DNA from 3 places in the Arthrobacter sp. TmtSoilC77 genome. Region 2 is predicted to be linked to each of the others. Evidence: riboswitches for the same ligand, from Rfam matches in the RefSeq annotation. Region 2 holds a riboswitch; each other region holds the start of a gene.
The links. Region 2 has a riboswitch for thiamine pyrophosphate ahead of thiC (phosphomethylpyrimidine synthase ThiC). Riboswitches for the same ligand answer to the same signal wherever they lie in the genome.
Positions count from the first base shown of each region.

Region 1 (4,932 bases), 1.3 Mb from region 2:
CTCCTCACGTTGTTGGCAATTGCCCGTGTTTGGAACAGGGCATTTTGGCGAAAGCCCGAGGACGCCGAGTACCCGGACCCCGTGCTTCAGACCCCAGGCAAGGTAGGGGTACTTCCCCGGACAATGGTGGGGTCCACTGCGGGCCTTGTGGCCTTCGGTGTTGCCCTCACAGTCTTTGCGGGCCCACTCTTCCACCTCGCCGACGGCTCGGCGGAAATAATGTTGGACCGCACTGCCTACATCCATTCAGTTCTGGGGGACTCCGCCCAGGTGCCAGCCGTGGGTCAGCCAGGGGCTGCCAAATGAGCCGAAAACCAATCTCCTTCCGCACTGAACTGCCGCTGCTGGTATGGCTGGTCATCGTCTGGGGCGCCCTGTGGCGGGATTTCAGCCCGGGCAACCTCCTGTTCGGTGCGCTCATCGCCGTGCTCGTGGCCAAGTTCTTCTACCTTCCGCCGGTGGAGCTCAGTGGCAGGTTCAATGTTCTTCGCGCCATTTCGTTCGCTCTCGTATTCCTGGGCAAAGTGGTGGCAGCGAGCTTCCTGGTCCTCTACCTGGCCGTAGTGAAGGGGCCAAAGGTGCGTAGCGCCGTCGTCGCTGTTCCGTTGCGCAGCCATTCGGACCTCATAGTGACGGCAACCGGGCATGTTATTTCGCTGATCCCGGGCTCGCTGGTGGTGGAAGTGGACCGCTCGACGTCCACCCTGTACCTACATGCACTCAATATTTATGAGGAAGCCGGAATCGCCAGGATCCGTCAGGAAGTCCAGAAGATCGAGGCCACGCTGATCCGGATCATGGGAACGCGTGAGGAACTCGACGCTCTCCAGGATGAAGCAACCCCGGGCATGGAAGGGGCAGCTCTGTGAAAGAACTCGTTCTGTTGGTGACTGCTGTCATCCTGAGCTTGGCTGCGGTGGGAGCGATCATCCGTATCGCCATTGGCCCCTCCTTGCTGGACCGCGTTTTGGCATCGGATGTCCTGCTGGCCATTCTTGGAGCCGCGCTGGCGATCGATATGGCGATGAACCGGCACCTGAACAACTTGGTGTTGCTCGTGGCTCTCGCCGTGATCGGCTTTGTAGGCTCCGTAACGTTTGCCCGGTTTGTCGCGGATCGGAGGGATCAGAGCAATGACTCCTGAACCTACTGGCGTGGATGCCGTAATCGACGCGGTGACGGCCGTGTTTCTTGTGGTGGGTGCCCTGATGTCGCTGGGCGCAGCAATTGGCCTCCTGCGGTTCCCCGACCTCATGAGCCGCATGCACGCGGCAACGAAGCCGCAAGTCCTGGGTCTTTTCCTGATGCTTGCAGCCATGGGCCTGCAAATGCGCACATGGTGGGTTTGGCCGGTTCTCGTGGTCGCCTGGATATTCCAGCTGCTGACCGCACCGGTCTCCGCACACATGGTGGGCCGCTCCGCTTACCGAACCAAGCATGGGCACCGCGAACTGCTCACCAAGGATGAGCTTGAAGCGGTTGTCCAAAGGGCAGCCGGCGACGATTCTACCTAGACGATGTCGTGGGTCTTTGCGAAGCGGGCGATGGCACGCTGGGTGCCACGGCTCGCGAAAACCTGGATGAGCGTACTGACGAAGGCCGAAATCAGCGCGAAGGACAAGGCTGAGCGGAGGCTCGTTTCCATATCGTCGTGGCCCGTGGGCGGCTTGTTGCCGGTGGCCTTTTCCCAGCCCTTGTTGACCAACTTGGTGCCGACGAATCCGGCTGCAAGGCTTACTCCGGCACCCAGCAGCTTGAAAAAGAGGTTCATGCCCCCAGCCTAGCCTCACATGCAGGCGGGTTGGGACTAGCGGCGGTTTTCGCGTTCCTTGAGGAAAGCTGCCATGGAACCGCGTGGTGCCAGGACAGGAACAACATCGTGATCGGCTTCCCAGACGGCATCCACGGTTCCGAGACCGGAAATTTCCTTGAGCAGGTAATACGTGGGTGGCATCAGCTGCAACTGACCGGCCGCCTCGGCCGCCAGGATCCCGTCCACCGGCATCCAGAGTGATTGCCACGCTTCAGTGGTTTGGTGCTGGGGTGCTGCTTCCGGAGCAGGCTTGGCTACATAGAAGTACGTGTCGAAGCGCTTGGGCATGTCCGTGGGCGTGACCCAGTTTGCCCAGGGGCGAAGGTCTGAGGCGTCAAGGCGAAGTCCGGCCTCCTCCCAAACTTCCCGCAGGGCAGCGGTGAGCACCATGCCTGACTTTGCCGGGGCCTGTACAGGATTGACGGCGATGGAACTCAGATGCCAGTCTGCAGCGTGCTGTTCCAGCAGCCGGACAGGGTAATCCCATCCATCCTGGTCAGCGGCATCAACCCGGCCGCCCGGAAAGACCACCATGCCGGCGGCGAAGTCCATGGTGGCAACCCTGTGCTGGACGAAGGCCTCAAGCCCGCCCGGTGCGTCACGGAGCAGGATGACGCTCGCGGCAAGGCGGGGTTGGGGAACTGGCATGTCCGTAATGGGAAGGTCCGTCATGAATTACCCCTTTGCCGCGTCGATTCCTGCTGGATCATTGTCTCAGGTCCTGTTGTGGGGCCCGGTGTGCGTGCTCAGACCGGAGAATGGGGCGCAGAGCCGGCCCCGCAACGCAGGAGACAGGGGAGCCAACCGCTTTGTGACTAGCCCAAGGAGCCCACGAACACCCACAGGTGTAAACTGAACCACGCCCATAAGGGCAGATTAATAACGACAGGGGAGCGCCGCCGTCGGACCTTGCAGAGATGCAGGTGACGCGAGGGCGCTGAGAGTGCGGACAGCCGCAGACCCTCGAACCTGATCCGGTTAGTACCGGCGCAAGGGAGTCGAGCTTCTCAGAGTGTCCGGATCCGGGCGGCGCAGGCCGGCCGGGGGTTTCCGGGGAGCACTTTCCCCTCCTGTACCTCAGGAGGCAGAAAAAATGACCACGGCAAGCGTGAAGAAGACCAGTTATAACTGGCGTGTTGTAGACATCGTGGTGGCAGCTTTGATTGCCATCGCCGGCGGCGTGATCTTCTGGGCCTGGTCCCAGGGCGCCGCAATCGTATCCATCCCCATGAACGCCACGTATCCGCCGCTCACCGGTTTGATCGCCGGTGGCTGGATGATCCCGGCCGTCCTGGGCATGCTCATCATCCGCAAGCCGGGCGCAGCCCTGTTCTGCGAAGCCGTCGCCGCCACCGGCGAACTCATCATGGGTTCCCAGTACGGCACCACCGTCCTCATCTCCGGCGTCCTCCAGGGACTGGGTGCGGAACTCGTCTTCGCTGCGTTCCGGTACAAGAAGTTCGACCTCTCCGCTGCACTCCTCGCAGGTGCCGGCTCGGGCCTCTTCTGCGGTCTCAACGATTCCTTCCTGCCTTGGGGCTGGAACATCGCCTACGAAGCAATCGACAAGCTGGCTTACATCGCCTTCACCACGCTCTCCGGTGCGATCATCGCGGGCGCGCTGTCCTGGGTTGCCACCCGCGGGCTGGCCAAGACCGGTGTACTGAGCTCCTTCGCGTCGCGGAAGGCTGCTTCGGAGCCCGTCTTCAACTAATGCCTGCCACGCAAAGCAGCGGCCAGGTACGGCCTGCCGCCATCACCGCCCAAGGGTGGGGATGGCGGCATGCCGGACGTTCCACACCCGCCATCCAGGACCTCGATTTCCGGATCGGGCCCGGCGAGCGTGTGCTCTTGCTGGGTCCATCGGGCGCAGGGAAATCGACACTGCTCCACGCCCTCGCCGGTGTGCTGGGTGATGAGGAGGACGATTCCGACGAGACCGGCTCGCTGTTGATCGACGGCGTTGCTCCCCGCGAACAGCGCGGCCGCGCAGGTCTGATGCAGCAGGATCCGGAAACCCAGGTAGTGCTGTCCCGGGTGGGTGACGATGTCGCGTTTGGCGCCGAAAACCTGGCCGTTCCCCGGGAAGAAATTTGGGCGCGCGTCCATGAAGCGCTCGACGACGTCGGGTTGCGCACCCCTGCAGGCGGCGGCTTGGCACTGGATCACCCGACGGCGGCCCTCTCCGGCGGGCAGAAGCAGCGCCTTGCGTTGGCTGGCATCCTGGCGATGCGGCCCGGGCTGATCCTCCTGGACGAACCTACGGCCAACCTTGATCCGGTGGGCGTGCTTGAGGTTCGGGACGCCGTGCAGCGCTGCCTGGACAAGACCGGCGCCACTTTGGTTGTCGTTGAACACCGTGTGTCCGTGTGGAAGGACCTGGTGGACAGGATCGTGGTCCTCCAGCCACCCTCGGCCGGGGGCGGTGTGCTCCTGGACGGCCCCCCGGATCAGGTGCTCACAGAGGCCCGCACCATGTTGATGGCAGCGGGAGTGTGGGTGCCCGGATACGTTCCGGCTACCCGCGCCCGCAGGGCCAAGTCCACGGCATCGGTTCCTGCCGGCCATGAATCCACGCACCAGCTCCTCCTCGTCGCACAGGACCTGGCTGTTTCCCGTGGGAAGTCCCGTCGTCGCCGTTTCAAGACCATCCCGCCCGTCCCCGTGCAATCGGATATCAGTGCACAAGTACGGGCTGGCCAGGCACTGACCATCACGGGTCCGAACGGTGCAGGCAAATCTACTTTTGCGCTCACATTGGCCGGCCTTCTGGCGCCGGTTGACGGCAAGGTGAGTGCCGCCGTCGAGCTTTCCGAGGGAGCTGGAATCGACCCGTTCAAGTGGAAGGCGGATCAGCTGATTTCCCGCATTGGCACCGTGTTCCAGGAACCGGAGCACCAATTTGTGACGGGCAAGGTTCTGGACGAGCTGATGTTCGGACCAAAGCATCTGGGCCACGGTGAAGAACGCGTGGATGAATTGCTGGAGCGTTTGCGGCTCACGCATTTGGTGGACGCGAATCCTTACACGTTGTCCGGCGGCGAGAAGCGAAGGTTGTCCGTGGCCACGGTCCTTGCGGCCCACCCTAAGGTGCTGGTCCTGGACGAGCCCACGTTCGG
Region 1 covers NZ_AP046050.1:4,217,673-4,222,604, reverse strand. Annotated here, with positions in the region: gene AC6I99_RS19510 (Na+/H+ antiporter subunit D) at 1-306, shown strand, start outside; gene AC6I99_RS19505 (Na+/H+ antiporter subunit E) at 303-869, shown strand; gene AC6I99_RS19500 (MrpF/PhaF family protein) at 866-1,144, shown strand; gene mnhG (monovalent cation/H(+) antiporter subunit G) at 1,134-1,514, shown strand; gene AC6I99_RS19490 (DUF4235 domain-containing protein) at 1,511-1,771, opposite strand; gene AC6I99_RS19485 (NUDIX hydrolase) at 1,808-2,485, opposite strand; TPP riboswitch at 2,691-2,827, shown strand; gene AC6I99_RS19480 (ECF transporter S component) at 2,907-3,527, shown strand; gene AC6I99_RS19475 (ABC transporter ATP-binding protein) at 3,527-4,932, shown strand, end outside.
Region 1: another riboswitch for thiamine pyrophosphate. It lies ahead of AC6I99_RS19480 (ECF transporter S component); the one in region 2 lies ahead of thiC (phosphomethylpyrimidine synthase ThiC).

Region 2 (4,932 bases):
CTCCTGTTTCTGAAACGGGGTTGAACCCGACGTTCTGCACCCGTGGGGCGGGCCATACTTGGGGGTTCGAAAGGACAAGATTTGGGCACGGAGAGAGGGGCCGCGCCAATCAAGTACCTGACCATTGTGCCAGATGCGGGAAGTAATTACGACTTTCGCCACTCCCGGCCCCAACGGTCAGACAGACCAGACGTAGAGCCCTGACCGCTCCGCTTTTTCCACGTCAGTAGCCAAGGAGGCCAACTGCTGCACGTACTGACGCGATTCGTCCGCGCCAAAAGGCATGTCTTCCTGCGCTGCCCACGCCGCAGCGACGTCGTCAAGAACGTTCCCGTCGCCTTCGCTTTCGTACGTCAGCAGCTCGGCAAGTGCCCTCACCATCGCCTCTGGAACACCAAGGAGTGCGTCGCTGGTGACGTCCACCAACGCCAGTTCGTAGTCTGCGCCGGCAGCATGAACGGCTTTGCCGGCAAGGTCACCCAGTTGCTCGACCTCAAAGTCGGTGATGCCATCAATCCTGACGGCGGGGCCGGTAACGTCGGCGCCCCGGTCCAGGGCAGCCGCCCTCTTGAGGGCTTCATCGTGGGTGGCTACAAAAATTTCGGCAAAGCCCATGGAGAGTGCTCTCATTCGTTCGTGCTGACGGGGCGGCGGCAAGGGCCCGGGGGCGAATACCGTCAAGACCCAGCCTAGTGCAGTCCCGGCCCCTGCCCTCGAAAAGGCAGTGGGAGGTTGCTTAGCGAACTGCCACGCGCAGCGTGTTGCGCCAGGGGTCTTCGAACTGCAACTCCAGGCCCGTATGGTGGTTCGCCACGGACGCAACTTTCAGCCGGTCAGCCAGTGCGGCGACATCCTCGGCAGATGGAACCTCGATCAGGACTTCGCCCAGGCCCAGCGTATCCCTGCGGGGCCCGGCCCCACGGCTGTTCCATACGTTCATCGCCATATGGTGGTGGTAGCCGCCCGCAGAAACAAACAATGCCTGCCCATGCCAGCCCGCTGTCCTCTCAAAACCCAGCGTGTCCACATAAAAATCCTGGGCGGTCTGCACGTCACCTACCTGAAGGTGCACGTGCCCGACGCCGGCAGCGGCTTCCCGCTGGCCAGTCACGGCAGCCTCGCTCAAGTGCTGCTGGAGGAAACGCTGCGGCGGCAAGGCAACATTGTCCATCACCACATTCCTGCCATCCCACTGCCAGACATCGCGCGGCTTGTCGTAGTAGAGCTCGATACCGTTACCCTCCGGATCGGTGAAGTAGAACGCTTCACTCACCAAATGGTCGGCGCTGCCCACAAAGGCGCGCGGTTCATACTGTGCCGCCGTGGCGATGGTGGCTGCCAGGGAAGGCTGGTCCTGGAACAGAATGGCGGTATGGAAAAGTCCCGCTTCCCCACGGCCTGGAATCTGCAGGCCGGCCGCGGGAGCGAGGTGGACTACAGGCTTGCCCAGTCGTCCCAGGTACAGCCCGCCATCCTGCTCGGCCACGATCTCCAAGCCCAAGGCCCGCTGATAGTAGTCACTCATGACCTTCATATCGCCGACCTTGAGCATGACCGTGCCCATCGTGAGTTCGGCAGGAAGGAGATCCTGGTTGGATGTCGTCGTCATGTGAAGCTCCCGGTTCATAGGTGGCCGCCCTTCGGCACGTTCTACCTATCTAAATCACTTGAAGCTTCAATTTATTCCTAGTAGACCACTTTCCCGCGAAGGACTACATGGTTCAGGCTTGCCACAGTTGCGAGGTTCTCCCTGGGATCATCCCGGCACAGCACGACGTCGGCACTTGCCCCTTCGCTGATGGCCTCGGCTCCCAGCCACTCCCGTGCGCCCCACGTGGCGGCGTCCAGTACGGCAGTGGCTGGCAGGCCGGCGTCGTAAAGCTCCTGCATTTCATCAGCGATCCTGCCGTGCTTGATCACGCTCCCTGCATCCGTTCCCGCGTAGATGCGAACACCGGCTTCAAAGGCCTCGAGCACCCGTTCACGGCGTCGCTCCCAGAGCCGGGTCATGTGCTCGGCGTAGACTGGAAACTTAGGTGCGGCCTGGACGGCGATATCCGGAAAAGTCGCGATGTTTACCAACGTAGGAACAATCGGGACAGACTGCTCCACCAGACGGGGAATGTGCCGGGGCAAAAGGCCGGTGGCGTGCTCAATGCAGTCAATCCCGGCGTCGAGCATGTCATCAATAGTGTCTTCAGCGAAGCAGTGGGCCGTCACGCTGGCCCCTTCGTCGTGGGCGGCAGAAATCGCATCCCGCACCACGTTCCGAGGGAAGGAAACCGCGAGGTCGCCGGCACCGCGATCGATCCAGTCGCCCACGAGTTTCACCCAACCGTCCCCATCCCGGGCTTCCTTGCGGACTGTCTCCACGAGTTCGCCGGGCTCCACTTCGTGACCCAATCCACGCAGGTAACGCCGGCTCCGGGCGATGTGGCGCCCGGCACGAAGCAGCCTCGGGAGATCCTCCCGCCGCTGAACCCAGCGTGTATCGCTTGGCGAGCCGGCGTCACGGATCAACAACGTGCCGGATTTCAGGTCGGCTTGGGCCTGGGCAAGGGTTGTCTGCTCATCAACTGCCCCGCCGACGCCAAGTCCAATGTGGCAATGGGCGTCCACAAACCCAGGGAGGACCCATCCCTCCAGTATGGAATCGGGTGCGGCAACGGGACGTTCGAACGTCAGGTTGCCATCAACGGACCACAGCCCGTGCCGTTGGTCGTCTCCTGCAACAAGCACAGGACCGGTGAATTCGATGATGTTGGCCATGGCAAAAGCCTAATCTGCCCTGCATGACACAGGTTTACCGACGGGTCTGCGTTTGGATCATGACTGGGCCCCGGATCGGAGCTGTGGTAGCTTCGTCTACGACCACACGGGGGCCCCTGCAGGGGCTGAGATCGGACTGAAGCAGTCTGCGACCGTTGAACCTGTCCGGGTAATGCCGGCGAAGGAAGTGAGTAATCCTTTGAGCACCACCGAAACACAGCACAGCCCTGCCGAAAACCAGGCCAACAGCAGCGAAAAGGCGGCTGAAACCGTCACGCAGTCGCTGAAGTCCCATTCGCTGGCCTGGCTGGAAGACCCCGCCAACGGCATTCGCGTCCCCGTCACGGAAATCGCGCTTGAACCGTCCCCCAACGGGGAGGCAAACGCTCCGCTGCAGGTGTACCGGACCGCGGGGCCCGGCAGTGATCCCGTAGTGGGCCTGGAGCCCTTCCGGGCCGCATGGATTGAGGGCCGGGGCGACACGGAAGCCTACTCCGGCCGCGAACGGAACCTGCTCGACGACGGCAAATCGGCCGTCCGCCGAGGCGCAGCGTCGGCAGAGTGGAAGGGCGCGCAGCCGGTGCCCCGCCGCGCCGTCGAAGGCAAGACCGTCACCCAGATGCACTACGCCAGGAAGGGCATCATCACGCCTGAAATGCAGTTCGTGGCGTTGCGTGAGAACTGCGATGTTGAACTCGTCAGGAGTGAAGTCGCCGCAGGCCGGGCCATCATTCCCAACAACATCAACCACCCGGAATCCGAGCCGATGATCATCGGCAAGGCATTCCTGGTCAAGATCAATGCCAACATCGGCAACTCCGCCGTCACGAGCTCCATTGCCGAAGAGGTAGACAAGCTGCAGTGGGCCACCCAATGGGGTGCCGACACCGTTATGGACCTGTCCACCGGCGATGACATCCACACCACGCGTGAGTGGATCATCCGCAACTCCCCCGTGCCCATCGGAACTGTCCCGATCTACCAGGCCCTGGAAAAGGTCAACGGCGAGGCCAATAAACTCACGTGGGAGATCTTCCGCGACACTGTGATCGAGCAGTGCGAGCAGGGTGTGGACTACATGACCATCCACGCCGGCGTGCTGCTTCGGTACGTGCCGCTGACAGCCAACCGCGTCACCGGCATCGTGTCCCGCGGCGGTTCGATCATGGCGGGTTGGTGCCTGGCGCACCACCAGGAAAACTTCCTCTACACGCACTTCGATGAGCTGTGCGAAATCTTCGCCAAGTACGATGTCGCCTTCTCCCTCGGTGACGGGCTGCGCCCGGGCGCCACGGCAGATGCCAATGACGCCGCACAGTTCGCCGAGTTGGACACGCTCGCCGAACTGACCCAGCGGGCATGGGAATTTGATGTCCAGGTAATGGTTGAAGGACCCGGGCATATTCCCTTCCACTTGGTCCGCGAGAATGTGGAGCGCCAACAGGAACTCTGCAAAGGTGCCCCCTTCTATACCTTGGGACCGCTTGTCACGGACGTTGCTCCCGGCTATGACCACATCACCTCGGCAATCGGTGCCACAGAAATCGCCCGCTACGGCACCGCCATGCTCTGCTACGTAACTCCCAAGGAGCACCTGGGGCTGCCAAACAAGGACGATGTCAAGACCGGTGTGATCACGTACAAGATCGCAGCGCACGCGGCGGACCTCGCCAAGGGACACCCGGGCGCCAACGAACGCGACGATGCTCTGTCCAAGGCCAGGTTCGAGTTCCGTTGGCGGGACCAGTTCGCACTGTCCCTGGACCCGGTCACCGCCGAGGCATTCCACGACGAAACACTGCCAGCGGAACCGGCGAAGACCGCGCACTTCTGCTCGATGTGCGGACCCAAATTCTGCTCGATGCGTATCAGCCAGGACATCAGGGACGAGTTCGGTTCGGCCGACGCGCAGGCAGCTATTGCGGGGATATACGACGGCATGCGGGAAAAGAGCGAAGAATTCCTGGCTTCAGGTGGCAAGGTGTACCTGCCTGAGCTGCAGCTTCCCTCTACCCACGCGGCCGGAGCGTCAGGAAACCTTAACTGACCTCGTCCGGACAACATCGGCCACAAATGAGCGGATAATCCGGTCTCCATCAACCGAGTCCTGGGGCCGGTGCCCTCCAGCTGCTACGCGGCGGAGGGCACCGGTGTCCTCCAGGT
Region 2 covers NZ_AP046050.1:2,917,313-2,922,244, forward strand. Annotated here, with positions in the region: gene AC6I99_RS13470 (hypothetical protein) at 178-630, opposite strand; gene AC6I99_RS13475 (VOC family protein) at 737-1,609, opposite strand; gene AC6I99_RS13480 (amidohydrolase family protein) at 1,687-2,769, opposite strand; TPP riboswitch at 2,866-2,973, shown strand; gene thiC (phosphomethylpyrimidine synthase ThiC) at 2,969-4,816, shown strand; gene AC6I99_RS13490 (alpha/beta fold hydrolase) at 4,799-4,932, opposite strand, start outside.

Region 3 (4,932 bases), 350 kb from region 2:
AGTTGGGCGGCCGCCATCCCGGTCATGAGGGATATCTGCGCATTCCAGTCCTCCACAGGCAAGGACGGCGCGGCCACAATCCTGTAGCCTCCGCCACCTGTCGCCTGGACGATTTCCTGCTCCGGCATGTTCAGGTTGGCGCCACCGCGGAGTCGTTCCAGCTCCACCCGCTTCAGGCCAACCTCCTTGAGGAGCTCAAGGACCTCCGGGGCTGTGCCGGCATCGATCTGCTCCTGGGCACCTTTGTAACTGAGCTTCGTGCGGCTACGGACAGTGCCACGGGCCACGGACGTGGCGGTTACCTCCGCATTGCGGTCCAGTTCGAAGTCCCACACGAAGGCGCTGCAGTCCTGACCGGCCAGCAGGCTGCCGGCGTTTTCGCTGATGACCTCCGGGTGCAGCGGGATCCTCCCGTCAGGAGCGTAAAACGTTTGTCCCCGTTGCCGGGTTTCGGCATCGAGCGCCCCGCCGGGAGCAACGAAGGATGGCACGTCCGCGATTGCGTAGAGGACTTTGTAACCGTCGCCGGCACGTTCAATGAACACCGCTTGGTCCAGGTCGGTGGACGTGGCGGGATCAATGGTCACAAATGGAATGTCCCTGAGGTCACGGTCCGGCAGCGTATGGTTTTCTACCGCTTTGCGGGCTTCCGCCACGGCTTCGGCCGGATACTCGCCCGGGAGCTCCAGTTCGGTCCGGAGGGCTGCAAATGCCGCCGCGAGCTGGTCCGACGAGTCGTCGACGTTGGGCGAAATCCGATGATGTGACACGAAAATCAGGTTAGCCCGAAATCGCTGGATAGTCTTGGACCATGAGCACTTCCTTGGACGATAATGCTCGCATCCAGCGACTCTCTTCGGAGCTGCTGGGGGCCATGGCGTACGGCGAGCTCTCCGCGTTTGGCCGGCTGTCTTTCGACTCCCGGTACGCTCCCAACCTCCATGACAGGGCAGTGCTGGCAAAGATCGCCGTCGGCGCTTACGGAAACTTCGCCTTGATCAGCAGCCGGCTCTCGGAGATGGGACTCGATGCCGAAGAAGCCATGCTTCCGTTCCAGCGCTCGTTTGACCACTTCCACGAGCGAACAAAGCCAGCGGACTGGTTTGAATCCGTCATGAAGGCCTATGTGATCGACACCGTGTCATCGGACTTCTACCGCATGGTCGCGTCATTCCTTGACGGCGGGACGCAACTCTTTGTCCAGAAGGTGGCCTCCGCCGACCAAGCCACGGAAGTTTTACGCATCCTCCTGCGAAGGGCCCTGTCTGATGACCCCCGCCTGGCGTCGCGCCTGGCTTTGTGGGGCCGCCGCCTGGTCGGTGAAGCCCTGACGCAAGCACAACGCGTAGGCATGGAACATCCCCAGCTGGGACCGCTGCTCAAGGGCGGCGGGGATGCGCGCAATGCAGTCAAGGCCCTCACCGCTGAGCTGGCGGAGCGGCATGGGCGACGCATGTCCGGGCTGGGGCTCACGGCTTAGGACACTTTCGAATATCCTCCGCAGCCAGGGCGCCGGGGTGGTTATCCGGCGTCGAGCGCTTCCAGCAAAGTCTTGGCCGCCGCCGTCGGGTCCTCCGCCTCAGTGATCGCACGTACCACCACGATCCGGCTGGCTCCGGCTGCAACTACCTGTTCAACATTAGTGAGGTCTATGCCGCCGATGGCGAACCAGGGGAGGAGGACGCCGCCTACGGTCTCCTCATCCGCGCGCTTTACGGCTTCGGCGGCATATGTGACCAGGTCCAGCCCAACTGCTTCACGGCCTGGCTTTGTGGGCGTTGCCCACACCGGGCCAACACAGAAATAATCCAGTCCGCTCCTGCCGGGGGAGGCAGCTATCGCGGCGTCAACCTGGTCCGGTGTATGGGTGGACAGACCGATGACCGTGCGGTCGTGGAGGAGGTGCCGTGCAGCGCGTAACGGGATGTCTTTTTGGCCGATATGGAACACCGGAGCCCCGGAAATACTGGCAACATCGGCGCGGTCGTTGACGGCCCACAGCCTTCCGTGCCGCTGGGCAACGTTGTGCAGGACCTCCAGGACCTCAAGCTCCTCGGCGGCCTCGAGCGTCTTGTCGCGAAGCTGGATGATGTCGACGCCGCCCTCAAACGCGGCGTCGACGAAGTCTTCGAAATCGCCCTGGCGTTTGCGGGCATCAGTGCACAAGTAAAGGCGGGCAGTGGTGTGGACATCATGCTGGGTCATGGAAACCAGAGTAGTTCCTCTAAACTGGGCACGTACTGCGGGAGCCGTGACAGCGTCATATGACCGTCCGGCTGAGAGGGCTTCAGCGCCGACCGCTTGACCTGATCCGGCTAATACCGGCGTAGGGAAGGAAACATATGGCAGAATCCCGCCAAATCCCCTTGCAGGCAGACGTGGCAGTCATTGGTGGCGGCGTCATCGGCCTTGGCATCGCCCACGAAGTCCGCCGCCAGGGCCGCTCTGTGGTCCTCATTGATCCCACTCCCGCAGCGGGTGCGACGTTCGCTGCCGCCGGAATGCTGGCTCCGGTCAGTGAACTCCACTACCAGGAGGAAGACCTCCTGGAACTCATGCTGGAATCCTCCCAACTGTGGCCGGCTTTCATCCGGAGCGTCCACGGCAGCGAATCAGCCGCCGGATACCGCACGACGTCGACCATCGCCGTTGGTGCGGACGCCGCCGACCGCCGTGCGCTGGCAGACCTCCGCACAGTCCAGCAGGCCGCGGGGCTGCACGTGGAGCCACTGTCTTTGCGTGAAGCGCGCGAGCGTGAGCCTCTGCTCAGCCCCGGGATTTCCTGTGCCTTCGACATACCGGCCGATCACCAAGTGGATCCGCGGCGCCTTGCACGATGCCTCCTGGACGGGTTATCAGCCCACGGACCAAGTGACGCAACCTGGGTTTCCGGAGCGGAGGACGGTTTCGCCCTGCCGTTCCAAGCGTCCCGCCTGCTCTGGGATGGCGGCCGAGTCTGCGGGGTCCAGCTCGGTCCGGGCGCCGGGCGCGTTGTTTGGGCCTCAGAGACTGTGCTCGCCTGCGGGCTGGATGCAGCCAGGATCGGCGGTCTCCCCGAGGGTCTCAACCTGCCCCTGCGGCCCGTTTACGGCGACATTCTCAGGCTGCGCGTTCCCCAACACCTCCAGCCGCTGCTCACATCCACCATCCGGGGCATGGTCCGCGGGGTGCCGGTCTACATCGTCCCCCGCAACGACGGAACGGTGGTGATTGGAGCCACCCAGCGGGAGGACGGGTTGTCTGCGTCCAGCAACGCAGTGTCCGCCGGGGGCGTCTATCAACTCCTGCGTGACGCCCAAGTGTTGGTTCCTGCCGTGGCGGAGCTGGAACTGTTGGAAGCGACAGCCCGTGCACGGCCAGGCACACCGGACAACGCACCATTACTGGGACGCGTTACCGGGTCCGGGGGCACCATCGACGGTCTCGTGATCGCCACCGGGTTCTTCCGCCACGGCGTTCTCTTGACGCCTGTGGCCGCCAAAATCGTAGGCGGGCTGATCAGCGGCCCAGCCGACCCCCGATGGTCCATTTTCCGGCCTGATCGATTTACGGCAACTCAGGATCACCTCCTCCAACCAGCAATCAAGGACACACCATGAACATCAAACTCAACGGCTCCGAACACGCCGTGGCGGACGACGCGTCCGTGAGCACACTCGTCAGTGCCATCACAGGCCGCGCGCTGGACCACCGGGGACAGGCAGCCGACGGCGGCAAGCTGGGTGTCGCCGTCGCACGTAATTCCGAGGTTGTGCCGCGCAGCCAATGGGCAGCGACTGCGCTCGCCGATGGAGACGAACTCGAACTCGTAACCGCAGTCCAGGGAGGCTGAAAAATGACCGCAGCAAAAACTGACGTCCGCACTGACGCTTTGGTGATCGACGGCGTCGAATTCGGCTCCCGCCTGATCATGGGTACCGGTGGTGCGCCGAGCCTGGACGGGTTGGGAGCAGCCCTCCTGGCTTCAGGAACGGAACTGACCACTGTTGCGATGCGCCGATACTCACCGGCCGAGACAGGTTCATTGTTCCAGCTCCTGGTGGACCACAACATCCGGGTCCTGCCGAACACGGCTGGCTGTTTTACTGCCAAGGACGCCGTGATGACCGCGGAGCTCGCCCGGGAGGCCCTGGAGACGGACTGGGTGAAGTTGGAAGTCATTGCCGATGAACACACGCTTCTTCCGGACGCGGTGGAACTCGTTGAGGCCACGGAACAGCTGGTGAACCGCGGCTTCAAGGTTTTCGCTTACACCAATGACGATCCCGTTCTGGCGCTGCGCCTGGAAAACCTGGGCGCCACAGCTGTCATGCCCCTCGGTTCGCCTATTGGAACGGGGCTGGGCATCCTGAACCCGCACAACATCGAACTGATCGTGTCCCGGGCCTCCGTACCGGTAGTGCTCGACGCCGGCATCGGGACCGCCTCCGATGCCGCGCTTGCGATGGAGCTGGGCTGCGATGCCGTCCTGCTGGCAACAGCCGTGACCCGTGCGCAGAATCCGGTACAGATGGGCGAAGCCTTCAAACACGCGGTGATCGCCGGTAGGCTGGCCAAGCAGGCTGGCCGTATTCCGCGCCGGGAGCACGCCCTCGCGTCATCGGCCATGGAAGGCCGGGCAGAGTTCCTCTGAATGAAGGAGCCGTGGTGGCTGACAGGAAAGAGCAATTGACCCAGGTCGCCATGGAGGCCGCCCTCAAGGACCTCCCGGACTGGAAGCTCCAGGACGGCCTCGTGACGGTGTTCAAAACCTCGACGGCGGCCAACGCCTTGGCGCTCATCGCCGCCATTGGCCGGATCGCCGAGGAACAGAACCACCATCCGGATCTTGACTGGCGTTACAACAAGGTGTTCCTGCGTTACGTTTCCCATGACGCCGGCGGCCAGGTGACCCAGCGCGACATCGCCGCTGCGACCGCCGTGAGCGAGGCG
Region 3 covers NZ_AP046050.1:3,271,054-3,275,985, reverse strand. Annotated here, with positions in the region: gene AC6I99_RS15045 (RNB domain-containing ribonuclease) at 1-770, opposite strand, end outside; gene AC6I99_RS15040 (ferritin-like fold-containing protein) at 812-1,480, shown strand; gene thiE (thiamine phosphate synthase) at 1,522-2,205, opposite strand; TPP riboswitch at 2,233-2,350, shown strand; gene thiO (glycine oxidase ThiO) at 2,343-3,599, shown strand; gene thiS (sulfur carrier protein ThiS) at 3,596-3,832, shown strand; gene AC6I99_RS15020 (thiazole synthase) at 3,836-4,633, shown strand; gene AC6I99_RS15015 (4a-hydroxytetrahydrobiopterin dehydratase) at 4,648-4,932, shown strand, end outside.
Region 3: another riboswitch for thiamine pyrophosphate. It lies ahead of thiO (glycine oxidase ThiO); the one in region 2 lies ahead of thiC (phosphomethylpyrimidine synthase ThiC).